2 regions of the Microbispora bryophytorum genome follow, and region 2 is predicted to be linked to the other one. Evidence: predicted binding sites of a transcription regulator. Region 2 holds the regulator's gene; the other holds the start of a gene.
The links. The regulator HspR, encoded in region 2, represses chaperone genes until heat shock. The targets are predictions, from matches to a motif close to ANTTGAGTCNNNNNGACTCAANT.

Region 1: a site for HspR is predicted at 1,806-1,828, ahead of lon (endopeptidase La). Genes of this name have one in related genera too.

What each region holds. Positions count from the first base shown of each region.
Region 1 covers NZ_JBICTF010000014.1:191,892-198,172, forward strand. Annotated here, with positions in the region: gene lon (endopeptidase La) at 1-1,792, opposite strand, end outside; gene ACGFIB_RS34735 (MFS transporter) at 1,947-3,401, shown strand; gene ACGFIB_RS34740 (HAD-IA family hydrolase) at 3,382-3,960, opposite strand; gene ACGFIB_RS34745 (hypothetical protein) at 3,991-4,824, opposite strand; gene arfB (alternative ribosome rescue aminoacyl-tRNA hydrolase ArfB) at 5,015-5,437, shown strand; gene ACGFIB_RS34755 (hypothetical protein) at 5,475-5,918, opposite strand; gene ACGFIB_RS34760 (hypothetical protein) at 5,915-6,157, opposite strand; gene ACGFIB_RS34765 (hypothetical protein) at 6,165-6,281, shown strand, end outside.
Region 2 covers NZ_JBICTF010000002.1:316,187-322,467, forward strand. Annotated here, with positions in the region: gene ACGFIB_RS06415 (RAD23 family protein) at 1-144, shown strand, start outside; gene dnaK (molecular chaperone DnaK) at 385-2,250, shown strand; gene grpE (nucleotide exchange factor GrpE) at 2,247-2,888, shown strand; gene dnaJ (molecular chaperone DnaJ) at 3,002-4,171, shown strand; gene ACGFIB_RS06435 (heat shock protein transcriptional repressor HspR) at 4,176-4,523, shown strand; gene clpB (ATP-dependent chaperone ClpB) at 4,547-6,281, shown strand, end outside.

The sequences.
Region 1 (6,281 bases), on a different contig from region 2:
CGCCCGGCACCCCCGTACGCTGCCGGGCCTCCGGCAGGGACGACTCGGGCACGTGGCGCGGCCGGCCCAGATAGGAGACCAGGCCGTCGGCCGTGACCGTCACCGGGAGAGCCGTCTCGCCGAGGGCGACCTTCGCCGTCACCTTGCGCAGGACCCGGGCGACCGAGCGCTCCAGAGAGCGGACGCCGGCCTCGCGGGTGTACTCGCCGGCCAGGCGGCGCAGCGCCCCCTCCTCCACCGTCACGTCGTCGGCGGTGAGGCCGGCCTTGTCCAGGTTGCGCGGGAGCAGGTGGTCGCGGGCGATGGCGACCTTCTCGTCCTCGGTGTAGCCGTCGAGCGTGACGATCTCCATGCGGTCGAGCAGCGGGCCGGGCACCTGCTCCAGCACGTTGGCCGTGGCGAGGAACAGCACGTCGCTCAGGTCGAGCTCGACCTCCAGGTAGTGGTCGCGGAACGTGTGGTTCTGCGCCGGGTCGAGCACCTCGAGCAGCGCGGCCGTCGGGTCGCCCCGGTAGTCGGCGCCGACCTTGTCGATCTCGTCGAGCAGCACGACCGGGTTCATCGAGCCCGCCTCGCGGATGGCGCGCACGATCCGGCCGGGCAGCGCTCCCACGTACGTGCGCCGGTGACCGCGGATCTCCGCCTCGTCGCGGACGCCGCCGAGGGAGACGCGGACGAATCTGCGACCCATGGCGCGGGCGACCGACTCGCCGAGCGAGGTCTTGCCGACTCCGGGAGGGCCGGCCAGCGCGAGGACGGCGCCGCTGCGGCGGCCGCCGACCACGCCGAGGCCCTGGTCGGCCCGGCGCTTGCGCACCGCGAGGTATTCCACGATGCGGTCCTTCACGTCGTCCAGACCCGTGTGGTCGGTGTCGAGCACGGCGCGGGCCCCGGCGATGTCGTACTCGTCGGTCGTGTGGACGTTCCACGGGATGTCGAGCACGGTGTCGAGCCAGGTGCGGATCCAGCCGCTCTCGGGCGACTGGTCGGAGGCCCGCTCCAGCTTGTCGACCTCCTTGAGCGCGGCCTCCCTGACCTTCCCAGGCAGGTCGGCGGCCTCGATGCGGGCGCGGTAGTCCTCCTCCTCGTCGGAGGGGTCCCCGTTGAGGTCGGCGAGCTCCTTGCGCACGGCCGCGAGCTGCTGGCGGAGCAGGAACTCGCGCTGCTGCTTCTCCATGCCCTCCTGGACGTCCTTGCGGATGGTCTCCGCGACGTCCAGCTCGGCGAGGTGGTCGCGGGCCCAGCCGACCAGCTTGTCCAGCCGCTCGGCCGGGTCGGCGGTCTCCAGCAGCAGCAGCTTCTGCGGCGTCTGCAGCCAGGGGGCGTATCCCGCGCTGTCGGCGAGGACGGCGGGGTCCGCGATCTGGTTGACCGCGTCGACCACCTGCCACGCGCCCCGCTTCTGCAGGATCGTGGTGGTGAGGGCCTTGTACTCCTTGACCAGCTCCTCGGCCCTCGGCCCGGCCGTGACCGGCTCCAGCACGGTCGCCTCGACCCACAGCGCCGCACCCGGGCCGGTGGTGCCGGTGCCGACGCGCATGCGGTCGACGCCGCGGACCACGGCCGCGGGCTCCCCGCCCGGCAGGCGGCCGACCTGTTCCACGACGGCGCTCACGCCCACCGGGCCGTAGCGGCCGTCTATGCGGGGCACCAGCAGGACCGTGCTCTCGCCGTTGGCGCGGGCGGCGTCGATGGCGGCGCGGACCTCGGAGGCCGACAGATCGAGGGGCACGACCATGCCGGGCAGGACGACCTCGTCGTCGAGCGGGAGGACGGGAAGGATCTGGGACATCAGCACTCCACTAGGTTGAGTTATGTCGGCTCAACTAACAGGAGTCCGATCCTGTTCCCTGTTCTGCGTCAGTTCGCTGTGAGCGATCGTAATCATGTAATCCACCAGATCGCGACGACGCAATCACTCCTCCGGGTAACGCATGATGGCGTCCATGACATCCGGAAACATCCGGCTTCGCTCGGCTCCGGGCCGGTGGGTGCTGCTCACCACGGTCCTCGGGTCGGGCATGGCCACGCTCGACGGCACCGTGGTCAATGTGGCCCTTCCGACCCTCGGGCGCGACCTCCACGCCGGGATGTCCGGCCTCCAGTGGACCGTGAACGCGTACACGCTCACCATGGCCGCCCTGATCCTGCTGGGCGGATCGCTGGGCGACCGGCTCGGCAGGCGGAAGATCTTCGTCGCCGGGGTGGTCTGGTTCGCCCTGGCCTCCGCCCTGTGCGGGGCCGCGCCGAACACGTCCGTGCTCGTGCTCGCCCGCGCGCTCCAGGGAATCGGCGGGGCCCTGCTCATCCCCGGGTCGCTGGCGATCATCCAGGCGAGCTACGCGCCGGACGACCGCCCGCGCGCCGTCGGCGCCTGGTCGGGGCTGGGCGGCGTGGCCGCCGCCCTCGGGCCGCTGCTCGGCGGCTGGCTCGTCGAGACGGCCGGCTGGCGGTGGGTCTTCCTGCTCAACCTTCCGCTCGCGGCCGTCGTGGTCGGCGTCGCCGCCCGGCACGTGCCCGAGACCCGGGCCGCCGGGCCGCACGGCCGCTTCGACGTGCTCGGGACCGTCCTCGCCGCCCCCGCGCTGGCCGGCCTGACGTACGGCCTGATCCTCGCGGGCGACGGGCTGCTGCCGCTGGCCGCAGGGCTCGTCCTGGCCGCCTGCTTCGTGGTGGTGGAGATCCGGCGCTCCCCCCGGTCCCTCGTTCCCGTGGGCGTGTTCGCCTCGCGCGAGTTCACCGCGGTCAACGTCGTCACGCTGGTCATGTACGCGGCGATGGGCCTGGTGTTCTTCCTGCTGGTCGTCCAGCTCCAGGTGTCGGCCGGCCTGTCTCCCATCGCCGCCGGGTCGGCGATGCTCCCGGTCACGATCCTCATGCTGCTGCTGTCGCCCCGGGCCGGCGAACTGGCGAAGCGGGTGGGGCCCCGCCTCCCCATGACGGCGGGGATCTTCCTGTGCGCGGCCGGACTGCTGCTGATGAGCCGTATCGGTCCGGACTCGTCCTATTTAGCCGACGTGCTGCCCTCGGCGGTCGTGTTCGGGCTCGGCCTGTCCGCCGCCGTCGCCCCGCTCACCGCGACCGTGCTGTCCACTGCGGAGGAGCGGTACGCGGGCGTCGCGAGCGGGATCAACAACGCCTTGGCCAGGACGGGCGGCCTCCTGGCCGTCGCCGCCGTCCCGCCGTTGGTGGGGCTGACGGGGGACGCCTACGACTCGCCGGCGGCGTTCACCCAGGGGTTCCACACGGCGATGCTGGTCGGCGCGGCCATGATGGCCGTCGCGGCGGTCGTCACGTTCGTCACGATCAGGACGAACGTCCTCGCGACCGCGCCCGAACCGCCCGCCCCCGGCTGCCCGGTCGAGGCTCCCCCGCTGAAGCTCAAACCAGAAGCGCCTTGAGATCCTCACGCAGGGCGGCCGCGTCGCGGAAGTGGACGGCGGCGAGCCCGGCCCGCTCGGCCGCCGCGACGTTCTCCGGCCGGTCGTCCACGAAGACGAGGTCTCCGGGGGCGACCCCGAGCCAGGCCACGGTCTCGTGGAAGATCTCCGGCTCCGGCTTCACCAGCCCCATCCGGCCGCTGTAGAACCGCGGGCCGATCGGCCGCATGAACGGCAGCCCGTCGATGCCCTCGGCGACGCAGACCGGCATGTTGGACAGCAGCGCCATGGGCACCCCGGCCCCGGCCAGCTCGTCGACGATCCCCACGGTCTCCTCGTTCGGCCGCGACCAGCTCGCCACGTCGAGCGCGACGACCGCGTCCAGATCCGCACCGGCCATCGGCCTGCCGTACACGTGCGACCAGTAGGCGGCCGGGTCGAGCGAGCCCCGGTCGAAGTCGAGCCGCACCTGCCAGTAGCGGTCCTCGAACCCCCGATCACCTCCCGCCATGCGCGCGACGTCTTCGGGGGCCTGGGGAAGCGACACGACGTTGCCGTAGTCGAAAAGCACAGTCTTCATGGTCGTACGATCATAACCGGTGTGCGGAACTCAGGTCACGTAGGTCCTGAGGAACTCGTTGGCGCTCCCGCAGCGCAGGTAGTTGCGCACGGTGTGGAAATCGAGCCAGTCGATGTCGCAGGAGACGTCCCGATCGACGCCGTCGAAGCACGACGCCAGCATGGCCGGGATCGCGGCGATGTCGTCCTTGTCGGCGATGTTGATCCAGCGGCGCACCCCTGGCGGGCGCGCTCCCCGGCCCCGCACCGGGACCGGCGCGAGCCGCTCGAAGACGACGTCGCGCATGCCGAGCGGGCTGCCCAGCGTCACCAGTAACTCGACCTGGAGATCGGGGTGCGCCCACAGCGCCTCGTAGGCCACGACGCTGCCGAGGGAGTGGGCGACGACCACCCGGGGGCGGCGCCTGCGGACGACGTCGGCCACCGCCTCGCGGGCCCGCACGCGCGGGTCGCCGCCGCCGAGATAGGCGGCCACCTCCGGGCAGAAGTCCTGGGCGAAGCGCACCGCCTGCGGGCCCATCCTCGCGAGCAGCCACCCGGCCAGCCGGTGCGCGAGACCGGTGAGCGACTCCCCCGCCGCGTCGCGGAACGGACCGCCGAGCTGGACCGCCCAGTCGGCGAGGACCAGCTTGGCCGGCACCGCCATCTGGCGCGGCGGCGCCGGCGGCCCGCTGTGCAGGTGGTGGGCGTAGTAGGCGATCTCGGCGAAGTAGTCGCCGGCGCCGTCCGCCCGGCCGGTGAGTCCCTGGTGCAGGTAGGCGTTCCACTTGGCCCGCATCGCCTCGGCCGCGCCGCCCGCCGACCCGCCGGCGTCCTCGTAGTAGTGGTACTTGCCGATGCCGTGGACGCCCACGATCGAGGTCATGCTCCCCGCCCGTCCCTGTCGCTTGGAATACGGTCGCCTGGAATACGGGGGCCACTGTGCACGACGCCATGGACCGCGACAACCCACCGGCCGCGTTTACGGTGATAAATGGAGAGCGGCGGTCATATCTCCCCCGATAAGTTGGTCGTCCCGTCCGCACACCGAATCCGTATGCCAAAGGAGAGAACCGATGTCAGGCCCGTTGCACGTGCGCGACTCGATCGTCGTGCCCGAGGCGGAGCTCGCCTGGCGCTTCTCCCGCTCGTCCGGCCCGGGCGGCCAGGGCGTCAACACCACCGACAGCCGGGTCGAGCTGAGCTTCGACCTCGCGCGCACCACCGCCCTCGGCCCGGCGCTCAGGGCGCGCGCGCTCGAACGGCTCGCCGCCCGCCTCGTGGACGGCGTGATCACGATTGTGGCCTCCGAGCAGCGCTCGCAGCTGCGCAACCGGGAGGCGGCGCGGGAACGGCTGGCCGCCCTTCTCCGCGACGCGATCGCGCCGCCGCCCAAGCGGCGCCGTCCCACCAAGCCGTCCAAGGGCGCCGTCGAGCGCCGCCTGGCGGCCAAGAAACACCGCTCCGGCCTCAAGCGCCTGCGCCGTACGGAGGACTGAGCCGGGCCGCGCTGTCGCGCAGGTGCCCGATGCCCGGCTATCCGAGATGGGCGGCGATGGCGTCCTCCCAGGAGCGGAGGAACGCCGGGTAGCCGGCGGCGAAGGCGGCCAGGTCGGCCTCGGCCACGGCGGTGAGCGGGGTGAGGTCGTAGGTGACCGTCACGTCACTGTGGCCGCGCTCCGCCTGGGCGAGCGTCACGCCGACGGTGCCGGCGTGGACCCCCTCGCACACGCGCGCGTAGGAGACCGACCGGCCGGGCTCACGGTGCAGGACGATCCACGTGGTGGTCGCCCCGTGCCCATGGGTCTGGAAGACCGTGCCGGGCGCCGTGTCGTCCGCGACCTGTTCCGGGAACCGCGGCTCCCATCCCTCCACCCAGTCCCGCTCGCCGTACGGGGTGAACAGCCGGAAGGCCTCGGCGGGCGCGAGCGCGACCCGGAGCCTGCCGGTGAGGCGGCGACGCCGCGGCCCGGCACTCACCTCTCCTCCAGCCGGTGGGCGTCGGCGGCCGTCAGCGTCAGGCCGTAGACCTCCTTGAGCTGCCCGATCTTCGCGAGGGTCTCCGGCCCGAACGGCGACTTGCCCTCGAAGGCGTGCAGGACGATTCCCTCCACGAGGTCGCCGAGGGACATGTCCAAGTATTCGGCCAGGCCCTTGAGCACCTTCAAGGTGTTGCGCTCGACGCGAAGGCCGGTCTGCGTCCGCTGCACTGTTACCATGGTAACAATGTACCACTTCGCGGAGAGGCCGGCCTGGTCTCAGCCGATCGTGTACGCGCGCACCGCCTGCTCCACGAGCTCACCCGGCCGGGGCGTGCGCGTCCCCGAGGACGCCGCCGCCGGC
Region 2 (6,281 bases):
CGCGAGGTCACCGTCACCCTGTACGAGGGACAGGACCGGCGTTCGCCCGACGCCGTCTGCATCGCGATCGCCGTCCTGAAGACCACGAAGGTGCACCTCAAGGCCCCCCTCGGCGGCCGGAAGGTCGTGGACGGCGCGAAGTAGGCCACCGAGCCGAACCGAGCCGAACCGAGCCGGATGCGGCCGCGGCCGGGGGGGGCACGCCCACCGCCCGGGCTCCGGCCCCGGACGAGGCAGACAAAACAGTCCACACAAGTCGCGACGACGGGATGAAATCCGCGCGCTCCAAGGTTGAGCCCCATAGACTCAAGCTGTTTGACAGACCCCCCGGCGGGGCTAGTATTTGAGTCTGACCGACTCAACTTTGACTACAAGGACGTACTCATGGCACGTGCGGTAGGTATCGACCTGGGGACGACCAACTCCGTCGTCTCGATTCTCGAGGGCGGCGAGCCCACGGTCATCGCGAACGCTCAGGGCTCGCGGACCACGCCGTCCGTGGTCGCGTTCGCGAAGAACGGGGAGGTTCTCGTCGGCGAGGTCGCCAAGCGGCAGGCGGTGACCAACGTCGACCGGACCATCCGCTCGGTCAAGCGCCACATGGGCACGAACTGGTCGATCGAGATCGACGGCAAGAAGTTCACGCCCCAGCAGATCAGCGCGTTCGTCCTGCAGAAGCTCAAGCAGGACGCGGAGGCGTACCTGGGCGAGAAGATCACCGACGCGGTGATCACCGTCCCGGCGTACTTCAACGACGCCCAGCGGCAGGCCACCAAGGAGGCCGGCCAGATCGCGGGCCTCAACGTGCTGCGCATCATCAACGAGCCCACCTCCGCGGCGCTGGCCTACGGCCTCGACAAGGAGAAGGACCAGACCATCCTGGTCTTCGACCTCGGCGGCGGCACCTTCGACGTGTCCCTGCTCGACGTCGGCCAGGAGGACGGGCACGGGTTCGTCGAGGTCAAGGCCACGAGCGGCGACAACCACCTCGGCGGCGACGACTGGGACCAGCGGGTCGTCGACGAGCTGGTGACCCGCTTCAAGAACGCGCACGGCGTGGACCTGGCCAAGGACAAGATGGCCCTCCAGCGCCTGCGCGAGGCGGCCGAGAAGGCCAAGATCGAGCTGTCGGCCCAGACCGAGACCTCGATCAACCTGCCCTACATCACCGCCTCCTCCGAGGGCCCGCTGCACCTCGAGGAGAAGCTGACCCGGGCGGAGTTCCAGCGGATCACCGCCGACCTGCTCGAGCGCTGCAAGGGCCCCTTCCACCAGGTCATCAAGGACGCGGGGGTCAAGATCTCCGACATCGCCCACGTGGTCATGGTCGGCGGCTCCACTCGTATGCCGGCCGTGTCCGACCTGGTCAAGGAGCTGACCGGCGGCAAGGAGCCCAACAAGGGCGTGAACCCGGACGAGGTCGTCGCCATCGGCGCCGCGCTCCAGGCCGGTGTCCTCAAGGGCGAGGTCAAGGACGTCCTGCTGCTCGACGTGACCCCGCTCAGCCTGGGCATCGAGACCAAGGGCGGGATCTTCACCAAGATCATCGAGCGCAACACGACGATCCCGACCAAGCGTTCGGAGGTCTTCACCACGGCCGAGGACAACCAGCCGTCGGTGCAGATCCAGGTCTACCAGGGCGAGCGTGAGATCGCGGCGTACAACAAGAAGCTGGCCACCTTCGAGCTGACCGGCATCGCCCCGGCCCCGCGCGGCATCCCGCAGATCGAGGTCACCTTCGACATCGACGCCAACGGCATCGTGAACGTCTCGGCGAAGGACCTCGGCACGGGCAAGGAGCAGTCGATGACCATCACCGGCGGCTCGGCCCTGGGCAAGGACGACATCGAGCGCATGATGCGCGAGGCGGATTCCTACGCCGAGGAGGACAAGCGGCGCCGCGAGGAGGCCGAGGTCCGCAACAACGCGGACGCGCTGGCCTACCAGACGGAGAAGTTCCTCCGCGAGAACGACGAGAAGGTCCCGGCCGACGTGAAGACCGAGGTCAACGACTCGCTCGCCGAGCTGAAGAAGGAGCTGGAGGGCACCGACATCCCGGCCATCCGCACCGCCGCGGAGAAGCTCGCCACGGTCAGCCAGAAGATGGGCTCGGCCATCTACGCCCAGTCGCAGGCCGGCGCCGAGGGCGCCCCGGCCGGCGCGGACGCGGACAGCGCGCAGGCGAAGGCCGACGAGGACGTGGTCGAGGCCGAGATCGTCGACGATGAGCGGGAGGGCGGCCGCAAGTGAGCCCGCGTGAGAACGGCTCCGAGGAGGAGCCGGTGATCCGCGACAACCGCAAGATCGACCCGGAGACCGGCCAGGCCCGCGACTCCGCCGGGGACGCGCCCGAGGGCGCCCTCGGCGACCCGGGCACGCAGACGGCGGCGGCGCCCGCCGAGGGGTCCGCGACGGACCTGCTCGCCGAGCGCACCGCCGATCTGCAGCGGCTCCAAGCGGAGTTCAGCAACTACCGCAAGCGGGTCGAGCGCGACCGGATCGCCGTCAGGGAACAGGCCGTCGCGAGCGTGCTCACCGAGCTGCTCCCGGTGCTCGACGACATCGGCCGCGCCCGCGACCACGGCGAGCTCACCGGCGGCTTCGCGAAGGTGAGCGAGTCGCTGGAGGCGGCCGTCGGCAAGCTGGGCCTGACCGCGTACGGCGCGAAGGGCGACCCCTTCGACCCGACCGTCCACGAGGCCCTGCTGCACAGCTACTCGGCGGAGGTGACCGAGCCGACGTGCGTCGAGATCCTCCAGCCGGGCTACCGGATCAACGAGCGGATCCTGCGCGCCGCCCGCGTCGCCGTCGCCGAGCCGAGCGAGGAGACGGCGACGGAGGAGACGGCGGCCGGCTCCGGCGAGTCCGGCGGACCGGACCAGAACTGAAAACGCGGAGGTCTCTCCCGATCGGCGAAGATCGGGAGAGACCCGCGAGGGCGCCCGCGACGACAGCCGCGGGCACACTGAATCACTCCCCTTTCGTGCGAAGGAAGCAATAGATGAGCACCAAGGACTACTTGGAAAAGGACTACTACGCCGTCCTTGGTGTGCCCAAGACCGCGAGCGCGGAGGAGATCAAGAAGGCCTACCGCAAGCTCGCCCGCCAGTACCACCCCGACGCCAACCCGGGGAACAAGGAGACCGAGGAGAAGTTCAAGGAGGTCTCCGAGGCGTACGACGTGCTCTCCGACGCCAAGCGGCGCAAGGAGTACGACGAGGCGCGCACGCTCTTCGGGTCGGGGCTCGGCGGCTACGCGGGCGCGGGCGGGACCCGGGCCGGCGGCAACTTCAACTTCGACCTCGGCGACCTGTTCGGCGGCTCGGGGTCGGGTGAGCGGATCGGGGACCTGTTCGGGGGGTTGTTCAACCGGGGCGGAGCGGGCACGCGCACGACCACCGCCCGCCCACGGCGCGGCCAGGACGTCGAGTCGGAGGTGACGCTCGCCTTCGGCGAGGCGGTCGACGGCACCACCGTGTCCCTCCGGCTCACCAGTTCGGCCGCCTGCACCGCCTGCGGCGGCACGGGGGCGAAGGCGGGCACCACCCCACGGGTCTGCCCGACCTGCGAGGGAACCGGGGCGGCCAGCCGCAACCTCGGCAACTTCGCCTTTTCCGAGCCGTGCCGCGACTGCCGCGGCCGGGGCCTGGTGGTCGATGACCCCTGCCCCGTCTGCGAGGGCAGCGGGCGCGGCAAGAGCACCCGTACGATCCAGGCCCGCATCCCCGCCGGGGTCGGCGACGGCCAGCGCATCAGGATCAAGGGCAAGGGCGCGCCCGGTGAGAACGGCGGTCCTGCCGGCGACCTCTACGTCCTGGTCCACGTCAAGCCGCACCCCGTGTTCGGGCGCAGCGGGGAGAACCTGACCGTCACGGTCCCCGTCACCTTCCCCGAGGCCGCGCTCGGCGCCGAGATCAAGGTGCCGACGCTCGGGGGGATGCCGGTGACCCTGCGCATCCCGGAGGGAACGCCCAACGGACGGACGTTCCGGGTGCGCGGCCGAGGGGCCTCCCGCAAAGACGGCACGAAGGGCGACCTGCTGGTCACCGTCCAGGTCACGGTGCCCCAGACCCTCGACGACAAGGCCCGCGCGGCCCTTGAGGAGTTCAGGAACGCCACGGAGGGCCAGGACCTTCGCGAAGAGCTGATCAAGCAGGCCAGAAGCGAGTGAGCCGATGGATGCCAGGTTTTTCGACATCTCCGACGACACCCCCGTCTATGTGATCTCCGTAGCCGCCCAGCTGTCCGGGCTGCACCCGCAGACGCTCCGCCAGTACGACCGGCTCGGGCTCGTCAGCCCCGGCCGTACGGCAGGGCGGGGGCGGCTGTACTCGACAAGGGACATCGTGCTTCTGCGCGAGGTCCAGCGGCTCTCCCAGGAGCACGGCATCAACCTCGCCGGCATCAAGCGCATCCTCGAACTCGAAACCGAGAACATGCGCCTGCACGAGGAGGCCACCCGGCTCAGGGGTGAGCTCGCCATGCTGCGGGCACTGGTCCGCTACGAACTGCCACCTGCCTGATCGGCGAAACGAGGCATTCAGATATGGACTACAAGTTCACTCAGAAGAGCCAGGAGGCTCTGTCCGGGGCCGTCCGGCGCGCCGCGGCCGACGGCAATCCCGAGGTCGCGCCCGCGCATCTGCTGACGACCCTGCTGGCGCAGAACGGCGGCATCGCCGGGTCGCTGCTGCAGGCCGTCGGCGCGGACCCCCGGCAGTTGCGCACCCAGGCCGAGGAGCTGCTCGGCCGGCTGCCGAAGGCGCAGGGCTCCACCGTGAGCGCGCCGTCGAGCTCCCGCCAGTTGCTGACCGTGCTCAACACCGCGGCGCAGCGGGCCAAGCAGCTTGAGGACGAGTACGTCTCGACCGAGCACCTGCTCGTCGGGCTCGCCACCGACGGCGGGCAGGTCGCCGACCTGCTGAAGGCCGCGGGCGCCACCCCTAACGCACTGCTTGAGGCGTTCGAGAAGGTCCGCGGGCACGCCAGGGTGACCAGCGAGACGCCCGAGGACACCTACCAGGCGCTGGAGAAGTACGGCGTCGACCTCACCGAGCAGGCGCGTGCCGGCAAGCTCGACCCGGTGATCGGCCGCGACAGCGAGATCCGCCGGGTCATCCAGGTGCTGTCGCGCCGCACCAAGAACAACCCCGTGCTGATCGGCGAGCCCGGCGTCGGCAAGACCGCCGTGGTCGACGGCCTCGCCCAGCGGATCGTCGCGGGCGACGTGCCCGAGAGCCTGCGCAACAAGCGCCTGGTCGCGCTCGACCTCGGCGCGATGGTCGCGGGCGCGAAGTATCGCGGCGAGTTCGAGGAACGCCTCAAGGCCGTGCTCAACGAGATCAAGGAGAGCAACGGCCAGGTCGTGACGTTCATCGACGAGCTGCACACGATGGTCGGCGCGGGCGCCGCCGAGGGCGCGATGGACGCGGGCAACATGCTCAAGCCCATGCTGGCCCGCGGCGAGCTGCGCATGATCGGCGCCACCACGCTCGACGAGTATCGCGAGCGCATCGAGAAGGACCCGGCCCTGGAGCGGCGGTTCCAGCAGGTCTACGTGGGCGAGCCCACCGTCGAGGACACGATCGCGATCCTGCGCGGGCTCAAGGGCCGATACGAGGCGCACCACCAGGTGCAGATCTCCGACAGCGCCCTGGTCGCCGCCGCGACGCTCTCCGACCGCTACATCACGGCTCGTTTCCTTCCCGACAAGGCGATCGACCTGGTGGACGAGTCGATGTCGCGGCTGCGGATGGAGATCGACTCGCGGCCGGTGGAGATCGACCAGCTCCAGCGCAGCGTGGACCGCCTGAAGATGGAGGAGCTCGCGCTCGCCAAGGAGACCGACGAGGCCAGCCGGCAGCGCCTGGAGAAGCTCCGCGAGGAGCTGGCCAACCGGCAGGAGGACCTCAACGCCCTGGTCAGCCGGTGGGAGCGGGAGAAGGCCGGCCTCAACAAGGTCGGTGAGCTGAAGAAGCGGCTCGACGAGGCGCGCGGCGCGGCCGAGCGGGCCCAGCGCGACGGCGACTTCGAGGCCGCGTCGCGGCTCATGTACGGCGACGTCCCCCGCCTGGAGAAGGAGCTCGCCGAGGCCACCAAGGCCGCCGAGTCGGCGGAGGCCGAGGCCGAGCCGATGGTGAAGGAGGAGGTCGGCCCCGACGACATCGCCGAGGTCATCTCCTCGTGGACCGGCATCCCCGCCGGGCGGCTGCTGGAGGGCGAGACCGCCAAGCTGCTGCGGATGGAGGACGAGCTGGGCGAGCGCCTGATCGGCCAGCGCC